One region of the Cryobacterium sp. TMT1-66-1 genome, then DNA from elsewhere that is predicted to be linked to it. Evidence: riboswitches for the same ligand, from Rfam matches in the RefSeq annotation. Region 1 holds a riboswitch; each other region holds the start of a gene.
What was found. Region 1 has a riboswitch for thiamine pyrophosphate ahead of thiD (bifunctional hydroxymethylpyrimidine kinase/phosphomethylpyrimidine kinase). Riboswitches for the same ligand answer to the same signal wherever they lie in the genome.

Region 1 (3,530 bases):
GAGGCGACGCTCTCGAAGACCATCCGCAACCTGATCGAGCTCGACTACGTCGTGACCGTGAAACAAGCCTCGCCAGCACGAGCGGATGCCCGCCGCACCACCAGCGTGGCCCTCACCCGGCGCGGCCGCGCGGCCATCGACGGCCATCTGGCGGCGCTCCGCGAGCTGTCGGCCGAAGCCCCGACCAGCATGACATTATTATGACTAACCGCCGTGGTATCACCATGGTGATATGGAACTCGGACAGTACGTCAACGACCTGCAGCACCAGCTAGCGGATGCCGCCGACAACGGCAGCGCAGATACGCGCGCTGCGGCCGAGCGACTTGCTGCCGAGCGGGTCGCGGCTCACCGCCGAGGTCTCGGTGGGCGGGGTCCGAACGGTCGGCCGACTCGGGGCCACCCGCCTCAAAGCCTCGATGGGTCCGGTCGATCTCGGTACCACCGGCGACCTGTCCCTGCGCGCCGGACACGGCAACGCAACGGTGCGCACAATTCAGGGTGCGGCCGACATCACCGCCGACCACGGCCAGATCCGGGTCGGAACGGTCTCCGGCGACGCCGTACTCAAAGCGTCCCACGGCAGCGCGCAGATCGATGAAGTCGGCGGTGACCTCGACGCGAAACTGTCCTACGGCGACCTGGAAATCACGCGAGTGCAGGCATCCGTTTCGGCAAAGACCGCATACGGGAGCATCCCGCTGCGGGAGGTTTCATGCGGTTCCGTGCAGGTCGAGAGCGGATTCGGCCAGGTCACCATCGGCGTCAAGCCGGGCGTGCCGGCCTGGCTCGACCTGTCGTCGAAAGATGGCCACGTGCGCAATGAGCTCGTCGGCGAGAGCGCTCCGGAGGCATCGGAGCAGGCCGTTACGGTGTGGGCCCGTACCCAATGGGGAAATATCAACATTCGACGTGCGCGACCAGGACGGCGTGCGCGCCGTCATCGGCCGCACCGGCCAGTTTTCGGCGGTCGACAAACTCCTGAACGGCGAGCAATATGCCCCTCGTTCTCACCGTGCTGCCGCTCTTCGGCAGCGGCTTCGTGCCGACCGACTCGATGCCGGTGTGGCTGCAGTGGTTCGCACAGTACCAGCCCTTCACTCCGTTCATCGAGACAACTCGCGGGCTGCTGCTCGGCACCCCACTCGGCTGGAACCCCGTGTTCGCCATCGGGTGGTGCGTCGTGATCGTGGCCGTTAGTTACGTCTGGTCACGGGCGCTCTACGAGCGCAAGTCGGTGCACTAGATCCGTGTCACCAGGGCGGGCGGTTGCGGCCGCCCGACCCCTTGTGTGCTGACGGCCGGCGCGCGTATAGGCTGGAGTCTTGACACGGGGTGCCGCACAGACTGTGCGTGCTGAGATCAATACCCGTTGAACCTGTCTAGTTAGTACTAGCGAAGGAATGTCACGGATGATCGATCGAACCCAGCCTGCCCTGCGGCAGATTCCCCGAGTCCTCAGTATCGCGGGTACCGATCCGACCGGCGGTGCCGGCATCCAGGCCGACCTCAAGAGCATCGCGGCCAACGGCGGCTACGGCATGGCTGTGGTGAGTGCACTGGTGGCGCAGAATACGCGCGGGGTGCGTTCGGTTCACATCCCGCCGATCGATTTTCTGCGCGAGCAATTGAACGCTGTCAGTGACGATGTGACCATCGACGCCGTGAAGATCGGCATGCTTGCGCAGCTCGATGTGATCACCGAGGTGCGCGACTGGCTCTTCCGGTGCCGTCCGCCGCTGGTCGTACTCGACCCGGTGATGGTGGCAACGAGCGGCGACCGCCTGCTCGACCCGGCAGCCGAGCAGGCGCTGCGCGACCTGATTTGCCACGTTGACCTGGTCACGCCCAACGTTCCCGAGCTGGCCGTTCTGCTCGCTGAGCCGCCGGCCGCCAACTGGGCGGAGGCCCTCGCGCAGGGCAAACGATTGTCGGACAGCACGGGTGCTACCGTACTGGTCAAGGGCGGCCATCTCAACGAAACGAGCTGCCCAGATGCCCTGGTCAACACCCACGGGCTGCTTGCCCAGTGCGTGGTCGAGGTCGCCCTGCCGCGCATCCGCACCACAAACACCCACGGCACCGGATGCTCACTCTCCTCGGCGATGGCCACGGTGCAGGCCAGAACCGGTAACTGGGCGAAGTCCCTGGCCGAAGTGAAAGACTGGCTCCACGACGCCCTGGCCCACGCCGACGAGCTCGAGGTCGGGCAGGGAAACGGGCCGATCCACCACTTTCATCGACTTTTCGACCGTGCGAATTCTGCCCTGATTGCGGGCATGAGATGAACGGGGCGACGACGTGGGCGCGACTAGCCGAGCGGCGGGAGGCTGGCGAGAAGCCGCTCGGCGGCATCCGTCGGGTCATCGGCGTCGGTGATCGCGCGCACCACGACCACCCGGGTGGCGCCGGCTTCGACCACCTGGTCGATGGTGCCGAGGTCGATCCCGCCGATCGCAAACCACGGGCGAAGGCTGCCAGCGGATGCGCTCTGCTCGGCCGCATAGCGCAACAGACCGGTTCCGACCGCTGCCCGACCGGGTTTGGTGGGCGTGGCCCAGACCGGGCCGACGCAAAAATAATCCAGACGGTCAGTTACGAGAGCGGCATCCACTTGTCCGGTGGTATGGGTCGACAAGCCGATGCGGGCCGCGTCGCCGAGCAGCGTGCGGGCGGCGGGCAGCGGCAGGTCCGTCTGGCCGACATGAAAAACCGGCGCTCCAGCGAGAACGGCGATATCCGCGCGGTCGTTGACCGCCCAGAGCCGGGCGTGTCGGTCGGCGACCGAACGCAGAATCTCGAGATAGTCGAGCTCCTCGGCGGCATCGATGGTCTTGTCCCGCAGTTGGATGATGTCGACCCCGCCGGCGAACGCGGCCGTCACGAAGTCGGCGAAATCGCCGCGCTCCGTACGGGCATCGGTGCAGAGATACAGCCGGGCGGTGATCGGGTCCATGCGACCAACCCTAAAGGGCTTCGGCCCGGCCTCGGTGCACACGATGAGTGAGCGGCGCGCACAGCGTACGGTCGACGTAGCCGTCATCGGCGGCGGCGTGATCGGGCTCGGCATCGCCTGGGCTGTAGCGCAGTCCGGCCGCACGGTGGCCGTCATCGACCCGGATCCGGCCGGTGGTGCCACTTTTGCTGCGGCCGGAATGCTCGCCGCGGTCAGCGAACTGCACTACCAGGAGGAGGCGTTGCTCGAGCTCATGCTCGCCTCCTCGAACCTGTATCCCGGCTTCATCGACTCGCTCGCGCCCGACAGCTACCTGACCGGTTACCAGCGTACGAGAACCCTGAATGTGGGCGCAGACGCGGCCGACCGGCAGGCGCTCGCCGACCTGCACGGCGTGCAGGTAGTCAACGGACTGGGCGTCGAGGCCATCACCGTTCGCGCAGCGCGGGTGCTCGAACCGTTGCTCAGCCCCCAGATTTCTGGCGCCTTTGTGGTGGAGCAAGACCATCAGGTCGACCCGCGCCGGCTCACCGAGTGCATCCAGTTGGAGCTCGCGCGCCACGGCCAGGACGCC
Region 2 (3,530 bases), on a different contig from region 1:
GGTGCCGCACCGGAAACCGGGGTGGCAGGGCTGGCACCCAGACGCCGGCTTGAGCCAGTCGCTCGCCCTGGATGGCGAGAATCTCGCGCGTCGGCCCGTCGGCCAGCGCACCGCCGGCCGGGTCGAGCACGATGACGCGGTCGACGACGTCCTGCCAGACCTCAACGCGGTGTTCGATGACGACGAAGGTGGCCCCGGAATGGTCGAGGGAGCGCACGACGGCGTCACGCACCTCGATGACCCCGACCGGGTCGAGGTTCGCGGTCGGTTCGTCAAGCAGCAGCAGTCCGGGCTGCATGGCGAGCACACCGGCCAGGGCCAGGCGCTGTTTCTGGCCGCCACTCAGGCTCGACGTGGGATGGTCGAGCGGCAGGTTCAGACCGACCTCGGCAAGGGCACGCCGCACGCGCGGCCAGATCTCTGCCCGCGGAACAGCCAGGTTCTCGCAGCCGAACGCCACGTCGTCGCCGACCCGGGCGAGTACCACCTGGGAGTCCGGGTCCTGCAGCACGAGTCCGACCCGACCCCGGGCCGCGGCCGCGCGCCTGCCGTCAATGAGCAGGCTGCCCGTCTCGTCGCCGTCCTCGGCGGCGCCGAGCACTCCGGCCAACGCGTGCACCAGGGTGCTCTTGCCAGCGCCGCTGGCCCCGAGCAGCAAGACCCGTTCGCCGGGCTCGATCCGCAGGTCGAGCCTCGACACCGCTTGGTTGTGACGTCCGGCATGGCGCCAGCCCCAGCCTCGGGCTTCGATCTGCACGGGCCGAATCTGCGGGCCGGGAGCGGACGCGTGCGACCGAGGGGCTGGCATCCGCTTAACTGATCGCGGCGGGTGCGCGCGAACCTTCCCGGCCGGCGGCGAATCGGCTGAGCGCGCCGGTGCGGGCCAGGCCGCGCACGGCAAGCCAGGACAACAGCCCGGCGAGCACAGTGCCCGATACGACAGCGGATACGAAGTAGACGGCCTTGAAACCGATATCCAGTGCCGCATAGCTGACGGTCGTGTCGAGCAGCCCAACGGCCACGCCGGCGCCGGCGCCGGCGAGGAGGGCGACGCCGAGACGCCAGTTGGCGTACAAGAACAGGGCCAGCACGATCTCCGCGCCGAGGCCCTCGACGATGCCCCAGATGAGCGTGGAGAAGCCCCACTGGGTGCCGATCAGCATCGATACGACGGCCGCGATGACCTCGGTGTAGAGGGCCGCACCGGGCTTGCGAATGATGAGGCCGCCGAGCACTCCGGCAAACAACCAGCCGCCGGCCAACAGGCCTTCGAGGCCGGGCGTGAACGTGAGGATCGCGCTGAGCGGCGACCAGGCGAGGCCCCAGGCCCAGAAGATGACGCCGCTCGCAACGCCAATGACGCTCGCGACGACGATGTCGACGACGCGCCAGCGAAAGTTGCGCGGCTTTTTCGCCGTCGATGCGTCGCGGCTGGACTGATTGAATGATGTCGTTGTAGCGTGCACTGTTCGTGCCCTTTCCGTAGGTGAATACAGGGCACGGGATCGAGAAGCCTCCCTGCGCTGGCATGATCCAGATCAGGTTCGACGGTCGAAGCTTGGTCAGCTTCCTCTCAGCCCGGTGTACCGGACTCCCGTGATCGTGTTCAATTCTAGTGCCCCGCTTAGACTTGTGGCATGGGGACCACGAGATGAGCATCGGCATTCTGCTCGTGCTGGCAGCGCTATACCTCGTATTGATGCGCCGCTTCATTCTGCGCCGCCGTCGTATCGCTGCGGGCCTGCCGGTGAGCGGCCCGTGGCACTTTCCGGCTTGGCTGCGGCGTCGGCTGCCACGCTGGCTGCGCCGTCGGTTCACGCAGGGCGGGTTCGCGGGTCGGTTCGCGCGTCGGCCGCGCTGGCCGCGCCGCTCCCGCTCTGCGCGCAAGCCGCGCGGCAGTCGCCCGGGCCCACCTTATAACCACGGGCCCAGTCTATAAACTGGGCCCGTGGACGGGGTCTGGGCCCCGTCCACGGGCAACATCAGCCGGGGGCGGCTACTTCTTCAGGGCCCGGATCACCCGGGCCAGGGCGCGGCCGGCCACGAGCAGGAACGGCACGCCGACGGCGAGCAGCGCGATGACATTCGGCTCGAATCGGGCGGTACCGCCCGACTTCACGTAGGCGCCGATCGGCAGCGACACTCCGCCCCCACCTCCGCCCGATCCGGCACCGCCCTCACCGGCGTCGCCGCCGCCGAAGCCGTAATAGGTGAGCGCAACGGGTACGAGGGTGACGCCGTCGATTTGCACGGGGTCACCGTAGGCCGATTTCACACCGGCGGAACGGAACGTTTCTGCGAGTTTTTCCGGAAGGCTGGTCATTCCAACAGGGTAGCCGACTCGTGCCTTATGGGCGAGGCTTGAAGAACGAGGCCGGACGCACGATTCCCGCCCCGAATCGCTCGGTCACGGAGTCGACCGCCAGCTCGGCGCCCCGCCAATCCTCGTCGGGATCCCACAGCCCCACCGATCCCGACGCCGTACCCAGCTGCTCGGCCCGCACCCCGATCAGGCGCACGCGGATGCCCGACGCGGCCAGTAGGTCGAACGCGGCCACGGCCTCCTCGTAGATGCGCCGCCCGACATTGCTGGGCTCGGCGAGGGTGCGCGAACGGGTAACCGTGCTGAAATCGGTGTAGCGCAGCTTGAGTGACACGCGCCTGGCCACCAGATCGCCCCTCCGCAGCCGTGCCGCAACGAGGTCACACTGCCGCAGCAACTCGCTGCGCAGTCGGTCAATGTCGGTCACGTCGTGCTCAAACGTGACCTCGTGGCCAACGCTCTTCTCCTCCCGCTCGAGCGTCACCGAACGCGGGTCACGCCCCCAGGACAGCTCGAACAACTTGTGACCGGATGCCTCCCCCAGCGTCCTTTTCAGCACGTCCAGCGGCGCGTGCGCGATGTCGCCGATGAGTTTCAGACCGAGGCGGGTCAGGGTCTGCTCGGTGGCCGCCCCCACGCCCCACAGGGCCGTCACGGGCAGCGGATGCAGGAACTCGATCGTTTCGTCGGCCGGAACGACGAGCAGCCCGTTGGGTTTGGACAGGCCGGAGGCAAGCTTCGCGACGAACTTGGTCGATGCCGCGCCGACGGAGCAGACCAGCCCGGTCTCGGCGAGCACCCGCGCGCGGATGAGTTCGCCGATCACGGCCGGGGAGCCGAACAGATTGGTTGCGCCGGCCACGTCGAGGAAGGCTTCGTCGATACCAAGCCGTTCCACGAGCGGGGTGACGTCGTCGAAAATGCTCATCACCCGGGTGGAATAGTCCCGGTAGAGGCCCATGTGCGGCTCGAGCACGATCGCGTTCGGGCACTGCCGCAGGGCGAGTGCCATCGGCATCGCTGAGTTCACGCCGTAGCGCCGCGCAATATAGTTGGCCGCCGTGACGACCGACCGACCCCCGCGGTGGCCCACGATCACCGGCAGGCGTACGTATTCGGGGTGCGACAGCAGCTCGACCGACACGAAGAACGCATCGAGGTCAACGTGCAGCACCGTCGCTGAACGGTCATCGACGTCGTCCGCCGA
Region 3 (3,530 bases), on a different contig from region 1:
CGGCCAGAGCTCGGCGGCCGTCGCACCGCTTCGCTGCCAGAGCGTGTGGAATAGGGCGTCGCCCACCAGCAGCACGGACTGTTCGAACAGCCCGCCCGAGTACTGCGCCGACACCTGCCCGGCGTGGTCCTGCTTGGCGGCCGCGGGGATGACCACGGTCACCGCGGCGAGGTGCCCGAGGGGCGACTCCGGCGCCGTGGTCAGCGCGAGAACGTTCGCACCCACACCGTGAGCCGTCTCGGCGGCGCGCACGATGGCGCCCGTCGTTCCGGATCCGCTGGCCACCAGCAGCAGGTCGCCCTGCGCAATCGCCGGGCTGGTGACCTCGCCGACCACGTGCACGTCAAGGCCCAGGTGCATGAGCCGCATCGCGGTCATCTTCAATGCCAGCCCGGAACGGCCGGCTCCCAGCACGAACACCCGCGGTGCCACAGCGAGCAGACTCGCCGCGTCATCCAGCACCACAGAAGCGGATGCCGCCCGCAGCGCGTCCACGACGCGGCCATTCTCGGCGAAAATGAGACCGAGGGCATCCGCTGTGGTGGGGGTGGTTGTAGTTTCGGTCATGGGTCAATACTTCACTCTTTCGAGTGGGCGTGCGGCCCGCCAAACGAATGGTTTTACTACCCAAACGAATGGCTCCGGGCAGGCTCCACGGACGGTTCGGATAGGCTATCCGTATGACCTTCCTCGCCGATTCACCCGTGCAGACCGCGCGCAGCATGGCCGCCGAACGCTCCAAGCTCATCGCCGACCTCACGGACGCGCACGCGACCACGCTGGAATCCCTGCTCGCCGTGCTGCGCTCGAGCAGCACGAGTGACACCGCTGCCCGCCAGAAGGCCACCGAACTCGCCGCCGCGGCGATGGTCGCCCTGCGCGCGGTGAGCGACCTCGACCGGAGCCTCACCGAAGAACCTGTTGCCCGCGCCTTCGAACGTCTCAAAAATGACCTGCGTCCGCTGGTGCGCTTCGGCGACCTCGACGTGCAGTTCATCGAGCCGCCGGTCAACGGCCGCGCGCTGCCCGGCGAAGTCGCCCACGAGGCCAGGGCCATCGTGCGCGGCGCCGTGCTCGCCCTGGTCGAGCAGACCGGGGTCGCGCGGGTGCGCGTTCAGTGGGACTGCGACGGCAGCAACCTGCTGATTCGCATTCGCGACGACGGACCGGGCGACCTCGACGCCGAGGTTCCGAGCGTTCGCCAGCTGGCCGCCCGCGTCGTGGCGCTCAGCGGAACGCTGGGTGTCGAGGCGACCGCCGGCTGGGGGTCGGAGATGGCGGTGTCGCTGCCGCTCGACGCGCCCACGGCATCCGTTTCGGCGGCGGCAGCCTGGGGCCTCAGCCCGCGCGAGCGCGGCGTGCTCGAGCTTGTGGCGTCGGGCGCGCGCAACAAGGCGATTGCCGAGGCGCTGACCATCAGCGAGAACACCGTGAAGTTTCACGTGGCCAACCTGCTGCGCAAGGTCGGCGCCTCGACCCGCGCCGAACTCGCCTCCCTCGCCCGCTGAACGGATGCCCGGCGCGCCGCCAGCACGCCGGCCGCCGCGAGCATGGACAGGACTCACGCTAGGGTGAAGGAGTCAGAAGACACACAACCCACGGGAGCGCGCACCAGCGAGCTGAGAGGACGGCCAGGGCCGTCGACCGTTGAACCTGTCCGGGTAATGCCGGCGTAGGAAGTTCGAGAACATGCGCACACTTGACGAAATCTCCATGTCTGAAACCGTCACCACCGGCCCGATCCAGGGCAGCAGCAAACGCTACGAACCGGTGCCGGCCTGGCCAGGGCTCGAAATTCCGGTTCGCCGGGTGAACCTCAGCAACGGCGAACACTTCGACCTGTACGACACGTCCGGCCCATACACCGATGACACGGCCACGATCGACCTCGAGAAGGGGCTGCCGAAGACCCGGGCCGGGTGGGAGCATCCGCTGCCCATCGACGGCGCTGCGACCCAGCTGGTCTGGGCCCGGGCCGGCATCGTCACCCCGGAGATGGCCTACATCGCCGCCCGCGAGGGCGTCTCTGTCGAGCTCGTGCGCGACGAGGTAGCCCGCGGCCGCGCGGTCATTCCGGCCAACCGCATGCACCCCGAGAGCGAGCCGATGATCATCGGCAAGGCCTTCACCGTGAAGATCAACGCGAACATCGGCAACTCCGCCGTGACCTCGTCGATCGCCGAAGAGGTCGAAAAAATGGTCTGGGCCGCCCGCTGGGGCGCCGACACCCTGATGGACCTCTCCACCGGCAAGGACATCCACCTCACCCGCGAGTGGATCATGCGCAACTCGCCCATTCCGGTGGGCACCGTTCCGCTCTACCAGGCCGTCGAAAAAGTCAACGGCGACCCGGCCCTGCTCACCTGGGAGATCTACCGCGACACCGTGATCGAGCAGTGCGAGCAGGGCGTGGACTACATGACCGTGCACGCCGGAGTGCTGCTGCGCTACGTGCCGCTCACCGCCAATCGGGTGACCGGAATCGTCTCCCGCGGCGGCTCGATCATGGCCGCCTGGTGCCTCGCCCACCATCAGGAGAGCTTTCTCTACACCCATTTCGTGGAGCTGTGCGAGATTCTGCGCCGCTACGACGTGACCTTCTCGCTCGGCGACGGGCTGCGTCCCGGCTCCATCGCCGACGCCAACGACGAGGCCCAGTTCGCCGAGCTGCGCACCCTCGGCGAGCTCACCAAGGTCGCCAAATCCTACGGCGTGCAGGTGATGATCGAAGGCCCCGGCCACGTGCCGATGCATAAGATCGTCGAAAATGTGCGCCTCGAGGAGGAACTTTGCGAGGAAGCCCCGTTCTACACGCTCGGCCCGCTCGCCACCGACATCGCCCCGGCCTACGACCACATCACGAGCGCGATCGGCGCGGCCATCATCGCCCAGGCCGGCACCGCCATGCTCTGTTACGTCACCCCCAAGGAACACCTCGGCCTGCCGGGCCGCGACGACGTGAAGACCGGAGTGATCACCTACAAGATCGCCGCCCACTCCGCCGACCTGGCCAAGCAGCATCCGCGCGCGCAGGAACGCGACGACGCCCTCAGCCGGGCCCGCTTCGAGTTTCGTTGGACCGACCAGTTCGCGCTCTCGCTCGACCCCGACACCGCGCAAAGCTTTCACGACGAGACGCTGCCCGCCGGCCCGGCCAAGGCCGCCCATTTCTGCAGCATGTGCGGTCCCAAATTCTGTTCCATGCGCATTTCAGCAGATGTTCGGGTGTACGCCGCAGAGAACGGCCTCACCAGCCTCGAGGCGATCGAGGCCGGGATGGCGGAGAAATCGGCTGAGTTCACCAGGATGGGTAGCTCGGTCTACCTGCCGTTGCGCGTACTCGGAGCCGACGAGCACTGATCGCGGAAGCTGATGGCGCGGCCAGCGGCACGCGCCGGCGCTGGCCGAATTGTGCGTGCGGGCCAGCGCGATCGGCCGGCACGCACAGTTTGACGGTGGACACCAATCCGTGAGTCCCGGGCCCGGCCTAGAATATGGGCCCAGTTTCCGGGACCGGGCCCGGTCAGGTC
Region 4 (3,530 bases), on a different contig from region 1:
AGGATCTACCGTCCGATGAGATTTCCGAATCCTTGCCGGTTACCGCCCGCGCCTAACCGGGGTCTGGCCAGTAATGGAACGGTGGTCGCAGCTTCACGCATTTGGCCAGATGTAAACCGAATCTACCGATAGGTACACAAGCTGGCGACGACGACAGCAATTGCGGTCGCAATGGCCGTTATCCAGGTCGGCACAAGATCATAAGGAACGCTGTCTCAGCGGAGATCCACGTGCTCACACGATAACCGGAGCGCACCGTGCTGGTGCGCCATCGATATTCAATTCCATGTGTCGAGGAGTGTATCCTGGCCCGCCGGGAGGCTGCTCGTCGCCACGTCACCCGCCCACCCGCCCGCCCGCGCGTCAGGATCCACGGTCAACCTCGCAGACTTCCGGCCGTCGCCGCCCCGGTCTCAGCATTAGCAAGTCGGTCACTCCCCCGGGGCTTTAGTACCTGCCGGACGAGGACCTACGCCGCGAACGGGGCCGGGCAGCTCCCAATTGCTCGATGGGCGACTGCGGCCGCCGCCAGGCGGCGCCGTGGTGGCCGCAACCCATAAGGAACGCATTGAAGTGGAGCTGGTGTGGGGCTGACCTGGCCGGCGCTGCCCTAGTTCATTACCAGGCCGCCGTCGACGACCAGGTTCTGCCCGGTGACCGACCGCGCCCAGGGGGAGGCAAAAAAGAGTACCGCATCCGCAAATTCGGCCGGGGTTGTCACTCTGCGTAGCGGGGTGGAGGCGGCGATGAAGTCGAACACGTCCTCGGGGGTAGCCGCGCTGGCATCCGTGGTGCGCAGCAGCCCGCCGGAGACCATGTTTACGGCGATGTTGTGCGGGCCGAGGTCTGAGGCGAGGGTGCGGGTTAGGGAGAGCAGGGCGGCCTTGGCGGCCGTGTAGTCGTGGTAGGGCACCACCGGGTTCTGAAACAGGTTGGTACCGATGTTGATGATGCGGCCAAACCCGACCTCGCGCATGCCTGCCAGCGCCTGCTGGGTTGTGTTCAGGGCACCGCGGACGCTGCCCGAGAATTGCGCCTGGAATTCGTCCCAGCTGATGTCGGCAGCGCCGGAGCGGGCGTCGCCGTTGAAGCTGAAATCGACCAACGCGTTATTGACCACCGTTGTCACGCTGGAGCCGAAATGTGCCTGCGCCTGCGTGAGCATTGCCGCGACCTGGGCCGGGTCGGTGACGTCGGCCTGTACGGCAAGAGCGTGTTCAGGCCCATAGCCGGAAGCCAAGGTTTCCGCCGCTGCGGCGCTGTTGCGATAGTTGATGACCACCCGGGCGCCCAGAGCCGCGAAAGCGTGCACGATGCTTTTACCCAGGCCGCGTGCGCCGCCAGTGACCAGGACAATCTGTTCTGCTATTTGCATGATTTTCTTCACCTTGGGTAAGGCGAAAGGACGAGATCCGGCACCAAAGCAGTGCACGTAATTCTCCGTGACATCCCTTCGCTAGTTCGAACTAGATCAGGTTCAACGGGTGTCATCTCAGCCGACCGTCATGCAGTCGGCACCCCGTGTCGCTGAAAACGAGTATACGCAACCGCCTGGTACCGGAAAATTCGCGTCCTGACAGTGAACGACGCTTTCTAGTCAGCGCTGATCTGGTGGCGGAAGCGATCGCGACGGCTGTGAAGGTTCCAGAGGTGCTCAGCGAGCACTGACGGGTCCTTCTCGGGATCGCCGGCGATGATGCGGCCGCCGATGATGAGCTGGGAGACCTGGATTCCTTCTTCTCCGAGGGCCTCGTTGAGCAGCTGTGCGTAGGCGGCCTGTCCAGCGAATGCGATTGATGTGCCGGTGACATTGCGGCCCGGGGTCACGGCGGATCCGCCGTTGACGAAGAGGATGGTGCCTCGGTTAGCGCCGAGGAAACGCATGCCGGGGAGGACCTGATGCACGGCGGTGACGGGTCCGTAGATGGAGAACTCGATTGGGCCAACGAGGTCGGCGGGAGTGGTCTCCAGAACCGGGCGCATGAAGTCCTTCTGCGGCAACGGGCTGTATTGCAGTACCTCGATCGGGCCGAGAGTTTCTGCGACCTGTTCGAGAGTGCGGGTGATGGAGGTCGGATCGCGCACGTCGGCGACGAAGCCGTGTGCTGAGATGCCCTCGGCCAGCAGTTCGGCGGCGAGGGCATCTACGCGTCCCTGGTGGCGGGCGATGAGCGCGACGGTGAAGCCTTCGGCCCCGAATCGCCGCGCGACGGCGGCCCCGAGTCCTGAGCCAGCTCCGATGATTGCGATAGTAGTCATAGCTGGTACAAGGGCCATGCTGTCCGAGAAATTCCGATACCCGCGCTGTGAGCTCCCGTGAGTGACGAGCCGTGGATTGGTAAGTCGCTCCGCTGCGTCCGGGCTTGGCCTGGCTGGTGGATACCGGGCCGGGAACGGGGCAGTTGGTGGTCAGCACCCAGCATTGACCGGATGCCGTGGACGCGACATCGAAGAGCGCCTGGTGGGTGAGGCCCAGTTTTTCACCGAGCACGAATGCTTCGCTGACGGCGATCATTGAGATGCCGAGGATCATGTTGTTGCAGATCTTTGCGGCTTGTCCGGCGCTCGGGTCGCCGCAGTGCACGATGCGCGCCCCCATCGTGGCAAGAATTGGTTCGGCGATCGCGAAGTCCGCCGCCGACGCCAGGCCGCGCGTCGAAGCAGTCCTCTCGCCGCTTGCAGCTCGGTCTCCATGTCGGCGAGGGTGAACAGTAGGGACTGTTGTTCGACGAGGAGCTAACCTTCATCGGGCACATAGAGACAGGATCGACAATCAGGTCCATGTAGTGCCAGAACTCGCGATGGTCGGCGTAAAACGATGTCGGGTGGGTAGACCGCGCTTACTGGTGCAGAGGAAGCCTTAACCCGAAAAATTATGTACTAGGTGATTCTCGCTGTGGCGGCCGACGCTCGCGACAACAAGTTATGGCCATCGTTGCGGTTCAGGATCAAGCAAACGCCCATCATGTACCCACCTGAATCGACCCGGAGCGATTTCTCGTTCAACCGGATGCTGTGTGAGCCTCTCCCCACCGTCTGACGCCGATGGGACGATACCACGCAGCGTTCCCGACCGCTCTCGCGAGCCCGGATCAGCCCGGGAACGCTGCGTCGTAGACCGCGCGAAGCTCGGCACTGTCAGCCCCGGTCACGCCGCATCCCGTGATCGTTCCATCGATTGCGCCGACGAGGTAGCTCTGGCCGACCTCGAAGGGCACGCCTGAGAAGTCGGAGGTCATCGTGTCGACCTGCGCCACCTCCACGCGGTCGGCGACGTCGCCGACAAAGCGCTCCGTGACCTCCAGCACAACGGTGTTGCCCTGGATCTGCAGCACCGTCGCGGCGAACGCCTGCTCCTGCGCCGCGACGGTCGCAGGCTCAAGCGGGAGGCAGCTGCCACTCGCCAGGCCTCCGCCCATGGGAGGCTGCAGCGACTCGACGGTGGGTTCCGGGCCACCGAGAACGAGAGGCGCGACGATTGCAGCGGCGATGGCGAGGCCGGCGGCGACGCCGACCACCGGCATCCACCG

Region 2: it holds a riboswitch for thiamine pyrophosphate, as region 1 does, so the genes downstream of both, E3T29_RS04585 (ECF transporter S component) here and thiD (bifunctional hydroxymethylpyrimidine kinase/phosphomethylpyrimidine kinase) in region 1, are expected to answer to the same signal.
Region 3: it holds a riboswitch for thiamine pyrophosphate, as region 1 does, so the genes downstream of both, thiC (phosphomethylpyrimidine synthase ThiC) here and thiD (bifunctional hydroxymethylpyrimidine kinase/phosphomethylpyrimidine kinase) in region 1, are expected to answer to the same signal.
Region 4: it holds a riboswitch for thiamine pyrophosphate, as region 1 does, so the genes downstream of both, E3T29_RS19360 (3-oxoacyl-ACP reductase) here and thiD (bifunctional hydroxymethylpyrimidine kinase/phosphomethylpyrimidine kinase) in region 1, are expected to answer to the same signal.

The regions. Positions count from the first base shown of each region.
Region 1 is NZ_SOGP01000010.1:36,707-40,236, forward strand. It holds gene E3T29_RS08410 (transcriptional regulator) at 1-204, shown strand, start outside; gene E3T29_RS20470 (hypothetical protein) at 272-403, opposite strand; partial or broken gene E3T29_RS20195 (DUF4097 family beta strand repeat-containing protein) at 420-707, shown strand; gene E3T29_RS20200 (hypothetical protein) at 714-977, opposite strand; gene E3T29_RS20205 (ABC transporter permease) at 998-1,246, shown strand; TPP riboswitch at 1,322-1,421, shown strand; partial or broken gene thiD (bifunctional hydroxymethylpyrimidine kinase/phosphomethylpyrimidine kinase) at 1,404-2,246, shown strand; gene thiE (thiamine phosphate synthase) at 2,312-2,956, opposite strand; gene thiO (glycine oxidase ThiO) at 3,000-3,530, shown strand, end outside.
Region 2 is NZ_SOGP01000006.1:438,627-442,156, forward strand. It holds gene E3T29_RS04580 (ABC transporter ATP-binding protein) at 1-808, opposite strand, end outside; gene E3T29_RS04585 (ECF transporter S component) at 813-1,466, opposite strand; TPP riboswitch at 1,499-1,608, opposite strand; gene E3T29_RS04590 (hypothetical protein) at 1,652-1,939, shown strand; gene E3T29_RS04595 (hypothetical protein) at 1,997-2,323, opposite strand; gene dinB (DNA polymerase IV) at 2,349-3,530, opposite strand, start outside.
Region 3 is NZ_SOGP01000009.1:333,011-336,540, reverse strand. It holds gene hxlB (6-phospho-3-hexuloisomerase) at 1-567, opposite strand, end outside; gene E3T29_RS07380 (LuxR C-terminal-related transcriptional regulator) at 681-1,508, shown strand; TPP riboswitch at 1,588-1,696, shown strand; gene thiC (phosphomethylpyrimidine synthase ThiC) at 1,690-3,360, shown strand.
Region 4 is NZ_SOGP01000025.1:138,349-141,878, forward strand. It holds gene E3T29_RS19355 (bile acid:sodium symporter family protein) at 1-56, shown strand, start outside; gene E3T29_RS19360 (3-oxoacyl-ACP reductase) at 611-1,375, opposite strand; TPP riboswitch at 1,432-1,532, opposite strand; gene E3T29_RS19365 (SDR family NAD(P)-dependent oxidoreductase) at 1,594-2,259, opposite strand; partial or broken gene E3T29_RS19370 (NAD-binding protein) at 2,345-2,632, opposite strand; partial or broken gene E3T29_RS20810 (hypothetical protein) at 2,626-2,694, opposite strand; gene E3T29_RS19380 (hypothetical protein) at 3,093-3,530, opposite strand, start outside.